2 regions of the Nocardiopsis sinuspersici genome follow, and region 2 is predicted to be linked to the other one. Evidence: riboswitches for the same ligand, from Rfam matches in the RefSeq annotation. Region 2 holds a riboswitch; the other holds the start of a gene.
What was found. Region 2 has a riboswitch for thiamine pyrophosphate ahead of NOSIN_RS01325 (ECF transporter S component). Riboswitches for the same ligand answer to the same signal wherever they lie in the genome.
Positions count from the first base shown of each region.

Region 1: it holds a riboswitch for thiamine pyrophosphate, as region 2 does, so the genes downstream of both, thiD (bifunctional hydroxymethylpyrimidine kinase/phosphomethylpyrimidine kinase) here and NOSIN_RS01325 (ECF transporter S component) in region 2, are expected to answer to the same signal.

Region 1 is NZ_MCOK01000001.1:702,541-707,421, reverse strand. Features, by position in the region: gene NOSIN_RS03015 (acyl-CoA synthetase) at 1-39, shown strand, start outside; gene NOSIN_RS03010 (DUF368 domain-containing protein) at 535-1,464, shown strand; gene NOSIN_RS03005 (DedA family protein) at 1,484-2,173, shown strand; TPP riboswitch at 2,277-2,375, shown strand; gene thiD (bifunctional hydroxymethylpyrimidine kinase/phosphomethylpyrimidine kinase) at 2,364-3,167, shown strand; gene NOSIN_RS02995 (alanine/glycine:cation symporter family protein) at 3,257-4,678, opposite strand.
Region 2 is NZ_MCOK01000001.1:302,641-307,521, forward strand. Features, by position in the region: gene NOSIN_RS01320 (transglycosylase domain-containing protein) at 1-1,869, shown strand, start outside; TPP riboswitch at 1,970-2,077, shown strand; gene NOSIN_RS01325 (ECF transporter S component) at 2,192-2,806, shown strand; gene NOSIN_RS01330 (ABC transporter ATP-binding protein) at 2,810-4,408, shown strand; gene NOSIN_RS01335 (energy-coupling factor transporter transmembrane component T family protein) at 4,401-4,881, shown strand, end outside.

The DNA of each region.
Region 1 (4,881 bases), 400 kb from region 2:
GCTCCCGACCCGGTCGGGCCGGACCCGCTCGCGCGCTGAGGGGCCCGGTCCCGGGACGGCCTTGCTGACCCGGACCGCACGACCTCGGGCGGCGCGGCCTCGGGCGGCGCGATCCCGGGTTCCGCGCCCCGGGGCCGCGAAGCCCCAGGCTGCGGGGCCGCGCACCCCTCCGCTGCGGAACTCCACACCCCGGCGGTAGGGAGTCCTTCATTTCGGGCACAGCGTCAATATGCTCTTACCCAGCCGAAACAGGGGTTCGGCGCCTTCCGGACCACTCCCCGCCCGTCCCGCCACCGCTAGACTGACGACTCCTGGTTCCGGGCCTCACGGTCTCTTCTCCCCCGCCCCGGCCTGGTCGGTGCGTCCGGCCGGTGTCGGCGGACCCCATCGCGTGTCCGGTCGGGACCGTGGATCACATGGACAACCCCTGACCCACCCTCCACCCGTGCACACAGTGCGCGTGCGGTGGCACCACTAGGACGGAGGACGGCGCCCTCGCCCGGGTTCCGGCCCGTGCGGCGCCCAACAACCCAGATGCCAAAGTCAGTAGGCAGCTACATCTTCAACGCGGTGCGCGGCGGCGCGGTGGGAGCCTCCGAGGCCCTGCCCGGCATCAGCGGCGGCACGGTCGCCCTGATCGTCGGCCTCTACGACAAGCTCATCGGCGGCGCGGGCCACATGGTCAGCGGCATCAAGCGCTACGTCACCGACGTCCCGCGCGGCCGCGGCAGGGAACGGGCCCGGGAGCAGTTCCGCCAGGTGGACTGGAGCGTGCTGATCCCCGCCCTGGTCGGCATGGTGGTCTTCCTCGGCCTGGCCGCCATCCTGCTCGCCCCGCTGGTCGAGTCCTACTCCCAGTACGCGTACGCGCTGTTCTTCGGCCTGGTCCTGGCATGCCTGTGGATTCCCTACACCGGCGCGGGCAGGAAGTGGCGGGCCTGGCACTACCTCGTCGCCCTGGTGTTCGCCGCCGGCGCGTTCCTCCTCACCGGCCTGCCCGGCGCGAACCTGCCCACCCACCCGGTGGTGGTCTTCCTCGCCGCGTCCGTGGCCATCTGCGCGCTCGTCCTGCCGGGCCTGTCCGGTTCGTTCATCCTGCTCACCCTGGGCCTGTACGAGCCCACGATCAGCGCGGTCGGCGACATGGACGTCGCCTACCTGGCGGTGTTCGCGCTGGGCGCGCTCACGGGCCTGTCGGTGTTCGTGAAGATCCTGCAGTACCTGCTGGAGAACTTCCACCACCTGACCCTGGTCGTGCTCACCGGTCTGATGGCCGGTTCGCTGCGCGCCCTGTGGCCCTGGCAGACCGAGGAGCGCGTCATCCTGACTCCCACCGAAGTCCCGGTCACGGTGGTGTTCATGGTGGTCGGCTTCGCCGTGGTGACGGCGGCCATCGTGTGGGAGCGCCGCAAGCGCGGCCAGGATGTGGAGACCGAGCACCACCAGGTGCCCACCCGCGTCTGAGAACGGGAAAGACGGCCTCATGGCGACGAATCCGTGGACGGCGGCCCCTGCGGCGGAGGGGTCGGCCCACCAGTACGAGGGCTTCATCGGGTGGATCCTGAACCTGATGGACACCCTGGGCGAGCCGGGCGTGGGCGTGGCCCTGTTCATCGAGACGTTCTTCCCCCCGGTGCCCAGCGAGGCGGTCCTGCCCGGTGCTGGTTTCCTCGCCTACTCCGGGGAGATGAACGTGTGGCTCGCCATCCTGTGGGCGACGGTCGGCGGCCTGCTCGGCGCGTGGGGCTTCTACGCCGCCGGCGCGCTCCTGGGCCGTGACCGCACGGCGCGGCTGGTCCGGAGGACTCCGCTGCTGGAGATCGAGGACTTCCACAAGGCCGAGCGCTTCTTCGCCCGGTTCGGCGGCCTCGCGGTCCTCCTGGGCCGGTGCGTGCCCGTGGTGCGCAGCTTCGTCTCCATCCCCGCCGGGATCGAGCGGATGCCGCTGTTCCGGTTCTCCGTGTACACGGTCGTCGGTTCCGCGGTGTGGAACACGATCTGGATCGGTCTCGGCTTCGCCTTCGGGCCGGCCATCGAGCCCGTCCTGCTCCAGTGGAGCGGCATCATCAGCAATCTCGTGATCGCGGTCACCGGCCTGCTGGTGCTGTGGTTCGTCCTCGCCCGCCTCCGTAAGCTGGCCAGGGCCCGCCGTTCCGAGGACACCTCCACCTGAGGGCCCGGGGGAGCGCCCCGGCTCCGGGCGGCGCACGCCCTCGGGATACCCTCCCTGGAGAACACCCACAGACGCATACCGAGGTGGGGGCCGCAGCGGCGGCCCCCACGGCGCGGGGTGCCGGGACACCGTCCCGGCTGAGAGCACACCCGTCGAACCTGCCCTAGTTAGCACTAGCGAAGGAACGCCCATGAGCGCGTACAACATCGTGTCCGTCGCCGGCAGCGACCCCAGCGGGGGCGCGGGGATCCAGGCCGACCTCAAGGCCTTCTCCGCGCACGGGACCTTCGGGATGACCGTGGTCACCGCGCTGACCGCCCAGTCCACACGCGGTGTCACCGGGGTCCACCCGGTCCCGGCCGAGTTCGTCGCCCACCAGATGGACACCCTCTTCGCCGACGCCACCGTGCACGCGGTCAAGGTGGGCATGCTGGGCACCTCCGAGGTCACCGAGGCGGTGGCCGAGGCGATCGGGCGCCACGCGCTTCCGAACGTGGTGGTGGACCCGGTGATGGTCGCCAAGAGCGGTGACCGGCTGCTGGAGTCCTCCGCCGTCGAGGCGCTGCGGAGTGAGCTGCTGCCCCGCGCGGACCTGATCACCCCGAACCTGCCCGAGGCCGCCGACCTGCTGGAGGAGCCCGAGGCCGCCGACCTGGCGACGATGCGCGCCCAGGCCGCGCGGCTGCTGGAACTGGGGCCGCGCCGGGTCCTGCTCAAGGGCGGTCACCTGTCCGGCGGGGAGAGCGTCGACGTCCTGGCCTCCCGGGGCTCCGACCCGGTCGAGTTCCGCGCCCCGAGGGTGGCCACCCGCAACACGCACGGCACCGGGTGCACCCTGTCCTCCTCGATCGCGGCCCTGCTGCCGCAGCGCCCGGACGTGGCCGCGGCCGTCGGGGACGCCAAGGCCTACCTGACCGAGGCGATCCGGCGCGCCGACGAGATCGACGCGGGCGGCGGCCAGGGCCCGGTCCACCACTTCCACGCCTGGTGGTAGCGGGCGCCGCCTCCGGCGGCCGCGCGACGACACGAGGGGGGACCGGCTCCGTGCCGGTCCCCCCTCCTCGTGCGCGGTGGGCTATCCGCTCACGTCTTGCTCACGTCCTCCATGACCTTGCTCGGGTCCCTCCAGTCCGGGTGGTCGAAGAACTTGCGCGTCTCGGCCACGACGATCGGGGACAGCAGCAGGAGCCCGATGAGGTTGGGCAGCGCCATCAGTCCGTTGGCGATGTCGCTGAACAGCCACACGGAGTCCAGGCTGGCCACCGCACCGATGAAGATGACCGCGATGAACACCAGGCGGTAGGGGGTGATCATGCGGCTGCCGCCCAGGAACTCCACGCACCGCTCGCCGTAGTAGGCCCATCCGAGCAGGGTGGTGAAGGCGAACACGGCGACCGCGATGGCCACGACGTAGGCGCCGGCCGGGGCGAGCGCGGGGCTGATCGAACCCAGGCCCTCGGTGATCGCGTAGGAGGTCATCAGCGAGCCGTCATCGCTGTTGGCGGCGCTCCAGGCGCCGGTGACGATGATGACCAGGCAGGTCATGGTGACCACGATGATGGTGTCGATGAAGGTCTGGGTCATCGAGACCATGGCCTGGCGGACCGGCTGCCTGGTCCTGGCCGCGGCGGCGGCGATGGCGCCGGTGCCCAGGCCCGACTCGTTGGAGAAGATGCCGCGGGCGAAGCCCTGCTGGATGGCGAGCATGAAGCCCGCGCCGGCGAAGCCGCCCGCCGCGGACGTGCCGGTGAAGGCGTCGGTCACCACGAGCTGGAGCGCCGGCAGGATGGCGTCCCAGTTGACGGCCAGGATGACCAGGCAGATGCCGACGTAGAGGACGATCATGAGCGGCACGAGCGCGGAGGCGACCCGGCCGATGCTCTTGATACCGCCGAGGATGACGGCTCCCGCGAGCAGCATCAGGATCAGGCCGACCATCCACGGGGCGAGCGGGGTGACGCTGGTGATCTGCTGGGAGACGGTGTTGGACTGCGTGCCGTTGCCGATACCGAAGGCGGCGATGGAGCCGAAGACCGCGAAGGCCACGCCCAGGGTGGTGCCCAGACCGCCGCGGATCCCGTACTTGAGGTAGTACATCGGTCCGCCGCTCTGCTCGCCCCTGTCGTTGGTGCGGCGGAACTTCACGCCCAGGAGGGCCTCGCTGTACTTGGTGGCCATGCCGAGAAGGGCGACGATCCACATCCAGAACAGCGCGCCGGGGCCGCCCGTGCCGATGGCGAGCGCGGCACCACCGATGTTGCCGACGCCGACGGTGGCGGCGAGGGCGGTGCTCAGGGCCTGGTAGTGGGAGATGTCGCCCTCGACGGACTCGTCCTCCTTCCGGCGGACGAAGGCGAGCCACAGCGCGTGCGGCAGGCGGAAGAGCTGGAGCAGGCGCAGTCGGATCGTGAGGAACAGCCCGACACCGGCCAGCAGCGGGATGAGGACGAAGGGTCCCCAGATGATGCTGCTGACGATGCCAGCCATTTCGAGGAGTTGGTCCACAGGGGATCTCCCTATCGGTGAGTGGGTGGGGACGGGGCCGCCGGTGTCTCGGTGCGGGGAGTTCGGGCACCCTTGCGATCGCGTCGGCACTGGTGGAGGCCTGGCGATACCGGCAAAGAATCGCACCGACGCGTAACGAACGAATCACGCCTGTTCCACATGCCGGTTTCTTCGTGTGCGCACGCGTCTTCTCCCGCGTGCGC
Region 2 (4,881 bases):
CCGATCGCGGAGGTCGCCGAACGCGAGCGCGACGTGGTGCCCCTGGACGAGATGAGCCCCTGGGCGCCGGCGGCGCTCATGGCGATCGAGGACGAGCGCTTCTACGAGCACGGCGGACTGGACCTGCGCGGCACGTTCCGCGCCGCGGTCCGCACCGCCATGGGCAACACCCAGGGCGGGTCCACCATCACCCAGCAGTACGTGAAGAACCTGCTCATCGAGCAGGCCGACGGCGAGGAGGAGGTGGAGGACGCCACCGCGCAGACCCTGGGGCGCAAGGTCCAGGAACTGCGCTACGCCGTCGACATCGAGGAGCGGCTCACCAAGGACGAGATCATGGAGGGCTACCTCAACCTCGCCTACTTCGGTCAGAACGCGTACGGCATCGAGATCGCCGCGCGGCGCTACTTCTCCGTACCGGCCTCGGAACTGGATCCCGCGCAGGCCGCCACGCTCGCGGGAATGGTGCGGGCCCCGTCGTACTACGACCCGATCACCCGCCCCGAAGCCGCCACGAAGCGCCGCAACATGGTGCTGGACCGGATGGTCGACACCGGGTACCTGGAGGCGCAGGAGGCGGAGAAGTACAAGGCCCAAGAGCTGAAGGTGGACGTGACCCCGCGCGGCGGCAGCTGCTTCCACAGCGAGCAGCCGTTCTTCTGCGACTACGTCATGCACTGGCTGAGGGACTCCGACGCGCTCGCCGACACCCAGGAGGAGCGCGACAAGATACTCGAGAGGGGCGGTATCACCGTCCGCACCACGCTCGACACCGACATGCAGAAGGCCGCGGAGAAGGCGATCAAGAAGTACGTCCCCGGGGACGAGTCCACCAAGTTCGCCGCCGAGGTGCTGGTGGAGCCCGGTACCGGACGGGTGCGGGCGATGGCCCAGAACATGAGCTACGGCTTCGACGAGGAACCGGGCAACACCTCGATCAACCTGGCCGTGGACAAGGACGACGGCGGCTCCCACGGCTACCAGGCGGGATCGACGTTCAAGCCGTTCACCCTGGCCGCCGCCCTGGACGCCGGCCTCGGGTACGGCACCAGCTTCAACTCGCCCGAGAGCACGTCGGTCAGCGGGATGAGGAACTGCGAGGGCGGCAGGATGGCCACGTGGAACGTGAGCAACGCCGGTGAGAGCAGCGGGGGCACGCACAACATGGTCAGCGGGACCAAGGGGTCGGTGAACACCTACTTCGCCCAGTTGCAGGAGCGCGTCGGCCTGTGCGAGACCGCGCAGATGGCCGAGAAGCTGGGCATCCACCGCGCGGACGGCGCGGAACTGGGTGTGTGGAACTCCTTCACCCTGGGCGACCAGGAGGTCTCCCCGCTGACCCTGGCCGGCGCCTACGCCACCTTCGCCTCCCGGGGCACCCACTGCGAGCCGACCCCGGTGACCTCGATCAGGTTCGAGGGAGAGGACGGCAGGAAGGTCGAGGTGAAGCCCGACTGCGAGAAGGTGATCGAGACCAAGGTCGCCGACGGCGTCAGCCACCTGCTCCAGCAGACCTTCAAGGGCGGCACCACCAACGGCCTGGGGATCGGGCGCCCGGCCGCGGCCAAGACCGGTACCACCGACAGCGCGGCCTACGCGTGGTTCGCGGGGTACACCCCGAACCTGGTCGGGACCGTGGCGGTCGGCGACATCCGCGGCGGCGAGCAGCACCCGCTCCAGAACGTGAAGATCGGCGACCGCTACTACGGCATGGTCTACGGCGCCACGCTGCCCGGCCCGATCTGGCAGGCCACCATGGAGGAGGCCGTGGACGAGCTTCCGGAGGAGGACTTCGCGCCGTCACCGAAGACCTTCGGCGATCCCTCACCCGGCAGGCCGTCCGGATCCGGCGACGGCGGCGACGCCTGACGCCCTCACGGAGCCGCCGCGGGACCGGGTCGTCCGGGAAAAGACGAGGATCGTGGGGGCGAAAAACCCCACGATCCTCCTTTGTGCCCCATACTGGAGGAAGAACCGACAGGGGAGCGCGTGAGCGCTGAGAGTGCGGCACCCGGCCGCAGACCCTTACACACCTGATCTGGGTCATGCCAGCGAAGGAAGTCGTAGGAACCCGTCACCGGTGGCGTGCTCCCGCGCACCGGCAGTACTCCGGCCGCGCGTGGCACACTCCGTCGGTGCCGCTCTTGGCCACATGGCCCCTCGTCATCCCCCGACGAAGGGACAGCAGGACATGAAGAGGAACAGCACCGCGAGGACCGGTTTCCGGCAGGACGTCCTCGGCCGGCTGCGGAGCTGGCGCACCGTCGACATCGTCGTGGCCGCCGTCATCGGCGTCGCGGTCGGCGTCGTCTTCTGGCTCTGGAACATCGTCTGGTCGGTCACGACCCCGCTGTTCGTGGGATTCCCGCCCGCGCAGGCCGTCGTCTACGGCATGTGGCTGATCTCCGGCGTGCTCGGCGGCCTGATCATCCGCAAGCCCGGAGCCGCCCTGCTCACCTCGGTCGCCGCCGCCTCGGTGTCCGCGGTCCTGGGCACCCAGTGGGGGATCATGGTCATCCTCGACGGAACCCTCCAGGGCATCCTGCCCGAGCTGGTCTTCCTCGCCTTCGGCTACCGGCGGTGGGGCATGGGCGTGGCCGTGCTCGCCGCGGCGGTCGCGGGCGTCTCCCCCGCCATCCGGGACAACATCGCCTACAACGTCACCTGGCCGCTGCACTTCCAGATCGTGTACGGCGTCATCGTGGTGATCAGCGCCGCCGTCATCGCGGGCGTGGGCGCACGCCTCCTCACCACCGCCCTGGCCAGGTCCGGGGCCCTGGCGCCCTTCCCGTCGGCGAAGGGCTGACCCGTGGCGCGGACGAACGGGCGGACCGCCCGTCCCGGCGCGCGCGTGGAGCTGTCCGGCTGGGGCTGGCGGCACTCCGGGCGCGGGGAGCACGCCCTGCGCGGCGTGGACCTGGTCGTCGAACCCGGTGAGCGCGTGCTGCTTCTCGGCGCCTCCGGGGCGGGCAAGTCGACCCTGCTCCACTCGCTGGCCGGTCTGACCGGCCCGGACGGCGCGATCAGCGGCGACCAGGAGGGCAGCCTGCTCGTGGACGGCGAGCCCGCCGACCGGGGGCGGGGCGCGGTCGGCCTGGTCAGCCAGGACCCCGAGACGCAGCTGGTGATGGCGCGCGCGGGCGACGACGTGGCCTTCGGCCCGGAGAACCTGGGGATGGAGCCCGGGCTGATCTGGCCCCGGGTGCACGAGGCCCTGGACGCCGTGGGCTTTCCGTACGGGCCGCGCCACTCCACCGGCGCGCTGTCGGGAGGGGAGAAGCAGCGCCTGGTGATCGCCGGGGCGCTGGCCATGCGCCCCCGCCTGCTGCTGCTCGACGAGCCCACCGCCAACCTCGACCCGGCGGGGGCCGCGCTGGTGCGCGGCGTGCTCGCACGCCTGCTCGCCGAGACCGAGGCGACCATGGTGCTCGTCGAGCACCGCGTGGCCGAGGTGGTCGGCCTGGTGGACCGGGTCGTGGTCGTGGAGCCCGGCGGCGGCGTGGTCGCCGACGGGGACCCGGCCGCCGTGTTCGCCGGGCACGGGCGCTCACTGGCCGCACAGGGGGTGTGGGTGCCCGGGAACGAGCCCTCCCCCGAACTGCCTCCGGCGCCCGGGGGAGGAGCCCTGCTGGAGGCCGTGGACGTGGCCGCGCGCACCCCCTTCCAACTGGGTGTGCGCTCCGCGCCCCGGCGCGTGGTGCTCGACGGCGTGGACGCCACCGTGTCCGCCGGGACCGCGACCGCCCTGACCGGCCCCAACGGTGCGGGCAAGTCCACGCTGCTGACCATGCTGGCCGGGCTGTCCAGGCCCCACCGGGGACAGGTGCTGCCGCGCGGGCCGCTGGCCGGGGCCGACCGGCGCCCCCTCGCGCGCTGGCCCGCCCGGAGGCTGGCCCGGCACGTGGGCACGGTCTTCCAGCACGCCGAGGACCAGTTCGTCACCACCACCGTCCGCGACGAGCTGCGGTTCGCCCCGCTGCGCGCCGGGATGGGTGCGGCCGAGACCGACGCCTGGGTGGACGAGCTGATGGAGCGGCTGCGCCTGACCCGTCTGGCCGACGTGCACCCCTACACGCTCTCGGGCGGGGAGAAGCGGCGACTGTCGGTGGCCACGGCGCTCAGCTCCGGCCCCTCGCACGCGCCCGACGTGCTCGTGCTGGACGAGCCGACCTTCGGCCAGGACACCCGTACGTGGACCGAGCTGGTGGAGCTGCTGGGAGCCCTGCGGGCCGAGGGGAGGGCCGTGGTCATGGCCACCCACGACGGCCTGCTGCTGCGGCACCTGGCGGACGCGCGGGTGCGCGTGGCCGACGGCCGCGCCGTGTACGAGGCCGCAGTCCCGGAGCCGGGAGCGGCCGAGCCCGTCGCCGCGCGGGGCGGCGCGGGAGTGAGGAGGACCCGTGGGTGACCGGCGGACCGCGGACGACCGGCGGACCCCGGGCGGGGACACGCTGACCCTGGACGCGCCGGAGGACGGCGGGTTCCGTTACTGGCTCGTCGGGCTCAACCCCGCCGCCAAGCTGCTCGCCGCCCTGCTCCTGGGCCTCGGCCTGGTCCCGGCCGTGGACGCCGTGACCGGCGGCGTGGTGCTGGCGGGGGCCCTGCTGCTCCTGCCGTTCAGCGGGATCGACCGGCGCACCCTGCTCGTCCTGGGCGGCCCCTTCCTGCTCATGGGGCTCTCCAACGGCCTGGTCAACTACCTGTACGGCGAGCACGGCGCGGAGGGGGCCCTGGGCGCTGCGGTGCGCCTGCTGGCCATCGCCCTGCCGGGCCTGATCGCGGCCGTGAGCAGCGACCCGACGGAGATGTCCGACGGGCTGGTGCAGCGGCTGCGGGTGCCCGAGCGGCCCGCCATGGGCGTGCTGGCGGCACTGCGCCTCG